2 regions of the Spirillospora sp. NPDC127506 genome follow, and region 1 is predicted to be linked to the other one. Evidence: riboswitches for the same ligand, from Rfam matches in the RefSeq annotation. Region 1 holds a riboswitch; the other holds the start of a gene.
The links. Region 1 has a riboswitch for thiamine pyrophosphate ahead of thiC (phosphomethylpyrimidine synthase ThiC). Riboswitches for the same ligand answer to the same signal wherever they lie in the genome.
Positions count from the first base shown of each region.

Region 2: another riboswitch for thiamine pyrophosphate. It lies ahead of thiO (glycine oxidase ThiO); the one in region 1 lies ahead of thiC (phosphomethylpyrimidine synthase ThiC).

Region 1 covers NZ_JBEORG010000050.1:5,470-10,096, forward strand. Annotated here, with positions in the region: gene clsA (cardiolipin synthase ClsA) at 1-173, opposite strand, end outside; gene ABTW95_RS31235 (NUDIX hydrolase) at 252-773, shown strand; gene tsaA (tRNA (N6-threonylcarbamoyladenosine(37)-N6)-methyltransferase TrmO) at 837-1,259, opposite strand; TPP riboswitch at 1,349-1,462, shown strand; gene thiC (phosphomethylpyrimidine synthase ThiC) at 1,458-3,179, shown strand; gene ABTW95_RS31250 (TetR/AcrR family transcriptional regulator) at 3,351-3,935, shown strand; gene ABTW95_RS31255 (metallophosphoesterase family protein) at 3,937-4,627, opposite strand, start outside.
Region 2 covers NZ_JBEORG010000026.1:11,545-16,171, reverse strand. Annotated here, with positions in the region: gene ABTW95_RS23335 (Rv2175c family DNA-binding protein) at 1-171, opposite strand, end outside; gene ABTW95_RS23330 (NAD(P)/FAD-dependent oxidoreductase) at 253-1,467, opposite strand; TPP riboswitch at 1,563-1,676, shown strand; gene thiO (glycine oxidase ThiO) at 1,666-2,805, shown strand; gene thiS (sulfur carrier protein ThiS) at 2,802-3,002, shown strand; gene ABTW95_RS23315 (thiazole synthase) at 3,004-3,774, shown strand; gene ABTW95_RS23310 (DMT family transporter) at 3,921-4,627, shown strand, end outside.

The sequences.
Region 1 (4,627 bases):
TTGCCGTCCAGCCAGTCGGACAGGCCGGCGAACACCAGCACGCCGATCGCCCACCCGTCCGCCTCGGCCAAGACCAGCCACAGGAACAGCGGGACGCCCACGAGCCGTGCCACGCTCAGCACGTTGGGCACCGTGAAGATCCGGTCCTGCGGGGCCTCCTGCAGTGTGCTCACCGACGCGATCGCCTCCCCTGGTCCCCTTGATCCTGACCCTACCGGTAAGGGTTTGAAAGGCCCCGATAGCGTCCATCCATGAGATGGACGGTCTACGGGGAGAGGTCGGTCTACGACAGCCCCTGGATGGACGTGCGGCTGGCCGATGTCGAACTCCCGGACGGGCGCCGGTTCGACCATCATCTCGTGCGGGTGCGGCCCGCGGCGGGCGTCGCGGCGGTCGACGGGGAGGGCCGGGTGCTGCTGATCTGGCGGCACCGGTTCATCACCGACCAGTGGGGTTGGGAGATTCCCGGCGGACGAGTCGAACCGGGCGAAGACCCCGGCGAGGCGGCCGCGCGGGAGCTGGTCGAGGAGACCGGATACCGCGCGGGGACCGTCCGGCACCTGCTCGACGTGCGGCCGTCACCCGGCGTCCACGATGGCGTTTATCACATCTACCGGGCGGACGGCGCCGAGCGGGTCGGGGCGCCGACCGACGTGGAGGCCGAGCGGATCGAGTGGGTCCCGTTGGCGTCGGTCCCCGCGCGCGCCGCGCGCGGGGAGATCGGCTCGGCCTCGACGCTGGCGGGCCTGCTCTACCTCGTCACCGCGGGCTGACGGCGCGGCGGGCGGGGGGCGGGCGGCGACCGCGAACCCGCCGCGCTCCCCCGGCCCGGCGGCCTACCCGCCGGGTTCGCAGGCGAGGATCGGTTTCACGTCCACGATCGGGGTGCCGTCGAGGGCCTCCAGGCCGCTGACGCGGACGCAGCGGCCCGTCACCTCCAGGACCTCGACCGGGTGCAGGCCGATCGGGTTGGGGCGGTCCGGGGAGCGCGTCGCGAACACCCCGCGCATCGGGGTGGACGGGTCGTCGCGCGGGTGGACGCGCAGGACGTCCCGGGGCGACAGGTGCAGCCACGTCAGCACGAAGACCCGGTCGCCCGGGCGGAGGCCCTCCAGCGCCGGGAGCACGGCCGGCTCGAAGACCAGCCATGCCTCGGGCGCGCCCTCGGTCCCCTGCTTGGGCGCGGACTCGCGGTCGGTCAGCGCGGACGAGACATGGCCGACCGGGGTCAGCGTGTACTCCTGGTGAGGGTCGAACATGCCCCGATCCTCTCAGGGCCTCGCGCGGGCGCGTTCTACCCCGGAGGCGGCGGTTGCGGCAACCGGGGTGCCGCGGGTTAGCGTCGGGGGCGACAGATCGCGGGTGCCCGGCGAACCGGGCTGAGATAGCGGCTGGGACGGCCGCTGACCGCATGAACCTGACCGGGTAATGCCGGCGTAGGGAGAGATCGAGTCGTCATGACACAACGTGTGGTTCCAGCTGCCCGCAAGACCTACCTGCAGGGGTCGCGGCCGGACCTCCGGGTCCCGATGCGGGAGGTGCCGCTGACCAACGGCGATGTCGTCGTCCTGTACGACACGTCGGGGCCGTACACCGATCCGGCGCGGGAGGTCGACGTCCGGCGGGGGCTGCCTGCGCTGCGGGAGGCGTGGATCGCCGAGCGGGGCGACACCGCGCCGTACGAGGGGCGCCCGGCGCGGCCCGGGGACGACGGGCGGCGGGCGCCCGCGCGGGAGGACTTCCCGCCCCGCCGGCCGCGGCGCGCGACCGGCGGCGCGGTGACGCAGCGCGCGTACGCGCGGCGGGGCGAGATCACGCCGGAGATGGAGTTCGCGGCGCTGCGGGAGGGCGTGCGCCCGGAGTTCGTCCGGGACGAGCTGGCCGCCGGCCGGGCGGTGCTGCCCGCGAACGTCAACCACCCCGAGATCGAGCCGATGGTCATCGGGCGGAACTTCCTCGTGAAGGTGAACGCGAACATCGGCAACTCGGCGGTGGCGTCCTCGATCGAGGACGAGGTCGAGAAGATGACCTGGGCGACCCGGTGGGGCGCCGACACGATCATGGACCTGTCCACCGGCCGGGACATCCACACGACGCGGGAGTGGATCCTGCGCAACTCGCCGGTGCCGGTCGGGACCGTCCCGCTGTACCAGGCGGTGGAGAAGGCGGGCGGCGACCCCGCGGAGCTGACCTGGGACCTGTTCCGCGACACGGTGATCGAGCAGGCCGAGCAGGGCGTCGACTACATGACCGTCCACGCGGGGGTCCTGCTGCGGTACGTGCCGCTGACCGCGCGGCGCAAGACGGGCATCGTGTCGCGGGGCGGCTCGATCATGGCGGCGTGGTGCCTCGCGCACCACGAGGAGAACTTCCTGTACACGCACTTCCGGGAGCTGTGCGAGATCTTCGCCGCCTACGACGTCACCTGGTCCCTCGGGGACGGCCTGCGCCCCGGCTGCATCGCGGACGCCAACGACGAGGCGCAGTTCGCCGAGCTGCGCACGCAGGGCGAGCTGACGCGGATCGCGGCCGAGCACGGCAACCAGGTGATGAACGAGGGGCCCGGCCACGTCCCGATGCACAAGATCAAGGAGAACGTCGACCTGCAGCAGGAGTGGTGCGACGGGGCGCCGTTCTACACGCTCGGCCCGCTGACCACCGACATCGCGCCCGGCTACGACCACATCACCTCGGCGATCGGCGCCGCGATGATCGGCTGGCACGGGACCGCGATGCTCTGCTACGTCACCCCGAAGGAGCACCTCGGGCTGCCGGACCGCGAGGACGTGAAGGCGGGCGTCATCGCCTACAAGATCGCCGCCCACGCCGCCGACCTGGCCAAGGGCCATCCGGGGGCGCGGGCGTGGGACGACGCGCTGTCGGAGGCGCGGTTCGACTTCCGGTGGGAGGACCAGTTCAACCTGTCCCTCGACCCGGACACGGCACGCGCGTTCCACGACGAGACGCTCCCGGCGGCCCCGGCGAAGACCGCGCACTTCTGCTCGATGTGCGGCCCGCACTTCTGCTCGATGAAGATCACCCGGGACGTCCGGCGGTACGCCGACGAGCGCGGGCTGGACGGCGAGGCGGCCCTCGCCGCCGGGATGCGGGAGAAGGCGGCGGAGTTCCGCGCCGCGGGCGGGCGGGTGCAGCTGCCCGTCTCCCCCGGCCCGTCCTGACGTCGGCGCAGGTCGGCGCAGGCCCGCCGCGGCACCGGCCGCGGCGGGCCGGCCCCTCCCGGCGCGGAACGGGCGGCCCGGCGCGGATAGTATCGAGGGACCGTTCCAAAGCCGCGGATCCCCCCGAATCGCCGCAGGCCCATACCCGCCGGGAAAGGACCGAGGACCCACGTGACCAGCGACGACACGCCGACGGCCCCCGCCCGCGCGGTGCGCGCCGACGTGCGCCGCAACCGGGCGCGGCTGCTCGCCGCGGCCCGCGAGACGTTCCAGCGCGAGGGGGCCGGCGCGTCCCTGGAGGGCGTCGCCCGCACCGCCGGCGTCGGCATCGGGACGCTCTACCGCCACTTCCCGACCCGCCAGCACCTCCTGGAGGCGCTGCTCGCCGACGCCTACGAGGAGCTCGCCGCGGCGGCCCGCGACCTGATGGTCGCGCCCGCGCCCGGCGAGGCGCTGATGACCTGGCTGCGGACGTTCATGGCGCGGGTGACGGTGTTCCGGGGGCTGGCCGCGTCGGCGGTGGTGTCGCTGCGGGACGGGCGGCCGGAGGGGGCGGCCGCGCGGCGGGCGATGTGCGAGGCGGGCGAGGCGCTGTTCGCCCGCGCGCAGCGGGCCGGGGACGCGCCGGCGGGCGCGGCGTTCGCCGACGTCCTGTGGCTCACCGGCGCGATCGCGGCGGTCACCGAGCGGGAGCCGGAGGCGGCCGGGCGGCTGCTGTCGCTCGCCGCGGCAGGCATGGTGCCCGGCCGCCGCTAGGTCAGCTCGTCTCGGGGTCGGGCAGGATCCGGCGCGGGCCGCGCGGCGACCCGCGCCATTTGCGCCACTCGCGCGGGTAGCCGACCGACACCTCGATGTGCGGGACGCCGCCGGTCCAGATCGTCCGGGGGATGTGCAGGTGCCCGTAGACGACCGACACCGCGCGGAACCGGTCGTGCCACTCGGCGGTGCGCTCGGTGCCGCACCACTGCGCGAACTCCGGGTACCACAGGACGCGGGTGGGCTCGCGGACGAGCGGCCAGTGGTTGACGAGGACGGTCCGGGTCCCCGGCTCCAGGGCGGCCAGGCGCTTCTCGCTGTAGGCGACGCGGGCTTCGCACCAGGCGTCGCGCGTCGGGTGCGGGTCGGGATGCAGGTAGACCTCGTCGGTGCACACGACGCCCGACTCGTGCGCGACCGCGAGGGCCTCTTCCTTGGTGGACGTCCCCTCCGGCCGGAACGTGTAGTCGTAGAGGACGAACAGGGGCGCGACGGTGACGGGCCCGCCCTCGCCGTCCCACACCGGGTACGGGTCCTCGGGGGTCAGGACGCCGAGGCCGCGGCACATGTCGACCAGGCGCCGGTACCGGGCCTCGCCGCGCAGCCGCACCGGGTCGTTCCCGGTCGTCCACAGCTCGTGGTTGCCGGGGACCCAGACCACGGTGGCGAAGTGCTCGCGCAGCGTGCGGAGC
Region 2 (4,627 bases), on a different contig from region 1:
CACCATCGGCTCCCCGTTCCGGCGCACCGCGAGGATCCGGTGCTCGTGGACGAGCTGCTTGATCCGGTTGGGCTTGATCCCGAGCCGCTCCGCGGTCTCGCGGAGGGTGAGCCATTCGCCGGCGAGGGCGTCGGTCCGGGGGTCGAGTGCGCTGTCAACGGTTGCGTGCATCTGCGTCACGCCCCCTTGCTACCACGCCGCCGGAAATCTCAAACCCCCTGGACAGCCGTCGGCTTCCCGCCGCGATCGCGGTCAGCGGACGGCCTGGCGGACGGGGACGTCCGGGTCGGCGATCGCCTCGGGGTCAACGGGCGTCCCGGCGGCGATCACCCGCCTCGCCTGCACCAGGTCACGGGGCCTGCCGACGGTGAGGATCGCGTCGAGGCGGTCGCCGGTCAGCCACACCGCGGCCCACTTCCGGCCGGACGGGTCGCCGCGGTGGACCAGCCACTCGGACGCCGCGTGGCTGCCCGCGTACTGCACCATCCGCCCGAACTGCTCGGACCAGAAGTACGGGGCGGCGTCGTACGACGCGTCCTCGCCGAGAAGGGCCGCGGCGGCGGTCTCGGGGGCGTTGAGCGCGGTGTCCCAGTGCTCGACGAGGAGCCGCCGCCCGTACCGCCGCGACCACCAGGCCGCGCAGTCGCCGACCGCCACCACGTCCGGGCGGAGGGAGCCCGGCTCCTCCCCGCCGTGGTAGACGCGGAACGAGGCGTCGGTGACCACGCCGCGCTCCACCAGCAGGCCCGAGCCCTCCAGCCAGGACACCTCCGGGCGGACCCCGATGCCGGCCACGACCTCGTCGGCGTCGATCCGGCCTCCGCCGGCGAGCACGAGGCCGCCGCCGTCGACGGCCGCGACCTTGACGCCGGTGCGCAGCTCGACGCCCGCCTCGGCGTACCAGGGGGCGGTCAGCGCGCCCACTTCGGGCCCGATCGCGTTGGCGAGCGGGGTGTCGGCCGCCTCCACGACGGTGACGCGGCAGCCCCGCTTCGCGGCGGTGGTCGCGACCTCGGCGCCGATCCAGCCCGCGCCGACGATCACGATGCGGGCGCCCGCGGTCAGCCGGGAGCGCAGGTCGCGGGCGTCGTCGATGGTCCGCAGGACGCGCTGGCGGCCCTCGCCCGGCAGCGTGACCGGGGCCGCGCCGGTCGCGATGACCAGCCCGTCGAACCGCAGGTCGCCCGCCGTGGACGCGAGCACGCCGCCGCGCCCCGGCCCGTCCAGGCGCAGGGCGGTGGCGCGCTCGCCGAGCAGCAGCTCGCAGCGCAGCGCGTCCCAGTCGGCGTCGACGGTCGTGTCGTCGGACTCGCCCGCGAGGACGGCCTTCGACAGCGGCGGCCGGTCGTAGGGCCGGTGCCGCTCCGCCGACACGAGCGTCAGCGCGCCCTCGTACCCCTTGCTCCGCAGGGCCTCCACGGCGCGCACGCCGGCCAGCCCACCGCCCACGACGATGACCTTCTCCATGATTGGCCAGCCTAATGCGCCGCGAATTCCGGGTGGACACCTGTCCAGATGTTGGACGGCCGCACCAAGGTCGTAAGGTGGGAACCGGATAAACCAGTACAGAGCGCGGGAGTCCGGTGCGACCGGGCTGAGAGGGCGGCTGGAACGGGCCGCCGACCGCCGGACCTGATCCGGATCATGCCGGCGAAGGGAGCGCGAATGCAGGTCGTGATCGTGGGAGCCGGGGTCATCGGCCTCGCCACCGCCTGGCGCACCGCCGGGGGCGGCGCCCCGGCGAAGGACCGCACCGTCACGCTGGTCGACCCGGCGCCCGCGAGCGGCGCCTCCTCGGTGGCGGCGGGCATGCTCACCCCCGTCAGCGAGCTGACCTACGGCGAGGAGCCGCTGCTGCGGCTCGGTCTCGCGTCCCGCGACCGGTACGCCGGGTTCGTCGCGGAGCTGGAGGAGCTGACCGGCCTGGACACCGGCCACCGCACCGACGGGCTGCTCCAGGTCGCGTTCGACGCCGACGACCTGAAGTACCTGGACGACCTGCGCCGCTTCCAGGAGAGCCTCGGCATCCCCGCGCAGGCGCTGACCGGCCGGGAGTGCCGGCGGGCGGAGCCGATGCTCGCGCCCGGCGTGCGCGGCGGGCTGCTCGCCCCCGAGGACGGCTCGATCGACCCGCGCCGGCTCACCGCGGCGCTGCTCGCGGCGGTGGAGCGGCTCGGCGTCCGGCTGGTCCGCCGGCGGGCCGTGCGGATCGTCGTCGAGGGCGGCAAGGCGGCCGGGGTCGCGCTGGACGACGGGACCGTGCTCCGCGCCGACCGGGTCCTGCTCGCGGCCGGGCCGTGGTCGGGCGACCTCGAAGGGCTGCCGCCCGGGACCGTCCCGCCCGTCCGCCCGGTGAAGGGCCAGGTGATCCGGCTCCGCACCCGCGTGCCGTTCCTCAAGCGGACCACGCGGGGGCTGGTGAAGGGCTCGTCGGTCTACCTGGTGCCGCGCGCGGACGGCGAGGTCGTCCTCGGCGCGACCCAGGAGGAGATGGGCTTCGACACGCGGGTCACCGCGGGCGGGCTGTGGGAGCTGCTGCGGGACGCCCGCGAGCTGCTGCCCGGCATCACCGAGCTGGAGTTCGCCGAGGTCACCGCCGGGCTGCGCCCCGGCTCCCCGGACAACGCGCCGGTGATGGGGCCGACGGCGCTGCCCGGCCTGCTCGCCGGCACCGGGCACTTCCGCAACGGCATCCTGCTGGCCCCGGTGAGCGCCGACATCCTGTCCGCGATGCTGCTGGACGGCCCCGTCCCCGAGATCGCCGCGCCGTTCGCCCCCGACCGGTTCTCCGAGGTGGGCGCATGAAGGTGACCGTCAACGGCGAGCCGCGCGAGCTGCCGGAGGACGCGAGCGTGGCCGACGCGGTCGCGTCCGTCACCGCGGCCCGGACCGGTGTGGCCGCCGCGCTGAACGGCGAGGTCGTCCGCCGTTCGGCGTGGGAGACGACGGCGCTCCGCGACGACGACCGCCTGGAAGTGCTGACCGCCGTGCAAGGAGGGTGAGATGTCCGACCCGCTGGTGATCGCCGGGGAGGAGCTGGGCTCGCGGCTGATCATGGGAACGGGCGGTGCGCCCAGCATGCGGGTGCTGCGGGAGGCGCTGACCGCGTCCGGCACGGAGCTGACCACGGTCGCGATGCGGCGGGTGGACCCGGCCGCGCGCGGGTCGGTGCTGGACGTCCTCGCCGAGTGCGGCATCAGGGTGCTGCCGAACACGGCGGGCTGCTTCACCGCCGGGGAGGCCGTGCTCACCGCGAAGCTGGCCCGGGAGGCGCTCGGCACCGACTGGGTCAAGCTGGAGGTGATCGCGGACGAGCGCACGCTGCTGCCCGACCCGATCGAGCTGGTGGAGGCCGCCGAGCAGCTCGTCGACGACGGCTTCGTCGTGCTGCCCTACACCAACGACGACCCGGTGCTGGCGCACCGCCTGGAGCAGATCGGGTGCGCCGCCGTGATGCCGCTCGGCTCGCCGATCGGGTCGGGGCTCGGCATCCGCAACCCGCACAACATCGAGCTGATCGTCGAGCGGGCGGGCGTCCCGGTGATCCTGGACGCCGGGCTCGGCACCGCGTCCGACGCGGCGCTCGCCATGGAGCTGGGCTGCGACGCCGTCCTGCTCGCGACCGCCGTCACCCGCGCGCAGCACCCGGCGCGGATGGCCGCGGCGATGCGACACGCGGTGGAGGGCGGACGGCTCGCCCGGCTGGCCGGGCGGATCCCGAAGCGCCGCTACGCGCAGGCGTCCTCCCCGTTCGAGGGCCTCGCCACGTCGTAGCAACGCTAAATGGTTGACTGTAGGAATATTCGCTGGACCTGAAACCTCATTGTGACGAGACTGGGGCGGGTTCACCCGGGCATGCCGCGCAACCCGGCACGTTCCTTCGGTGTTCATGGAAACGACCCATACCTAAGGTGCGTGACATGCAGCAGGAGAACCCGGGTCGCGTCGACAGGCGCGCGGTCGCCGCCGCCACCGTCACGGTGGTGCTGTGGGCGTCCGCCTTCGTCTCGATCCGCAGTGCAGGCGCCGAGTACGGGCCCGGCGCGCTCGCCCTCGGCCGCCTCCTGTCCGGCACGGTCGTCCTCGGCGCGCTGTGGCTCGTCCGGCGCGAGGGGCTGCCGCCGAAGGCCGCCTGGCCGGGCATCATCGCCGCCGGCGTCCTGTGGTTCGGCGCCTACATGGTGGCGCTGAACTGGGGCGAGCAGCTCGTGGACGCGGGCACCGCCGCCCTCGTCGTCAACATCGGGCCCATCCTGATCGCGCTCCTCGGCGGCTGGCTGCTGAAGGAGGGCGTCTCGGCCCGGCTGCTGACCGGCCTGGCCGTCTCGTTCGCCGGCGCCGCGGTCGTCGGGCTGTCGATGTCCGGGGAGGGCCGCGCGTCCGTCGGCGGGGTGCTGCTCTGCCTGGTCGCCGCCGTGACGTACGCGGCGGGCGTCGTCAGCCAGAAGCCCGCGCTGCGGCACGCGTCCGCGCTCCAGTTCACCACGTTCGCCTGCGCGATCGGCGCGCTGGCCTGCCTGCCCTTCTCCGGGCGGCTGATCTCCCAGGCCGCCGGCGCCCCGGCCGGCGCCACGCTCAACATGGTGTACCTGGGCGTCTTCCCGACCGCGATCGCGTTCACCACCTG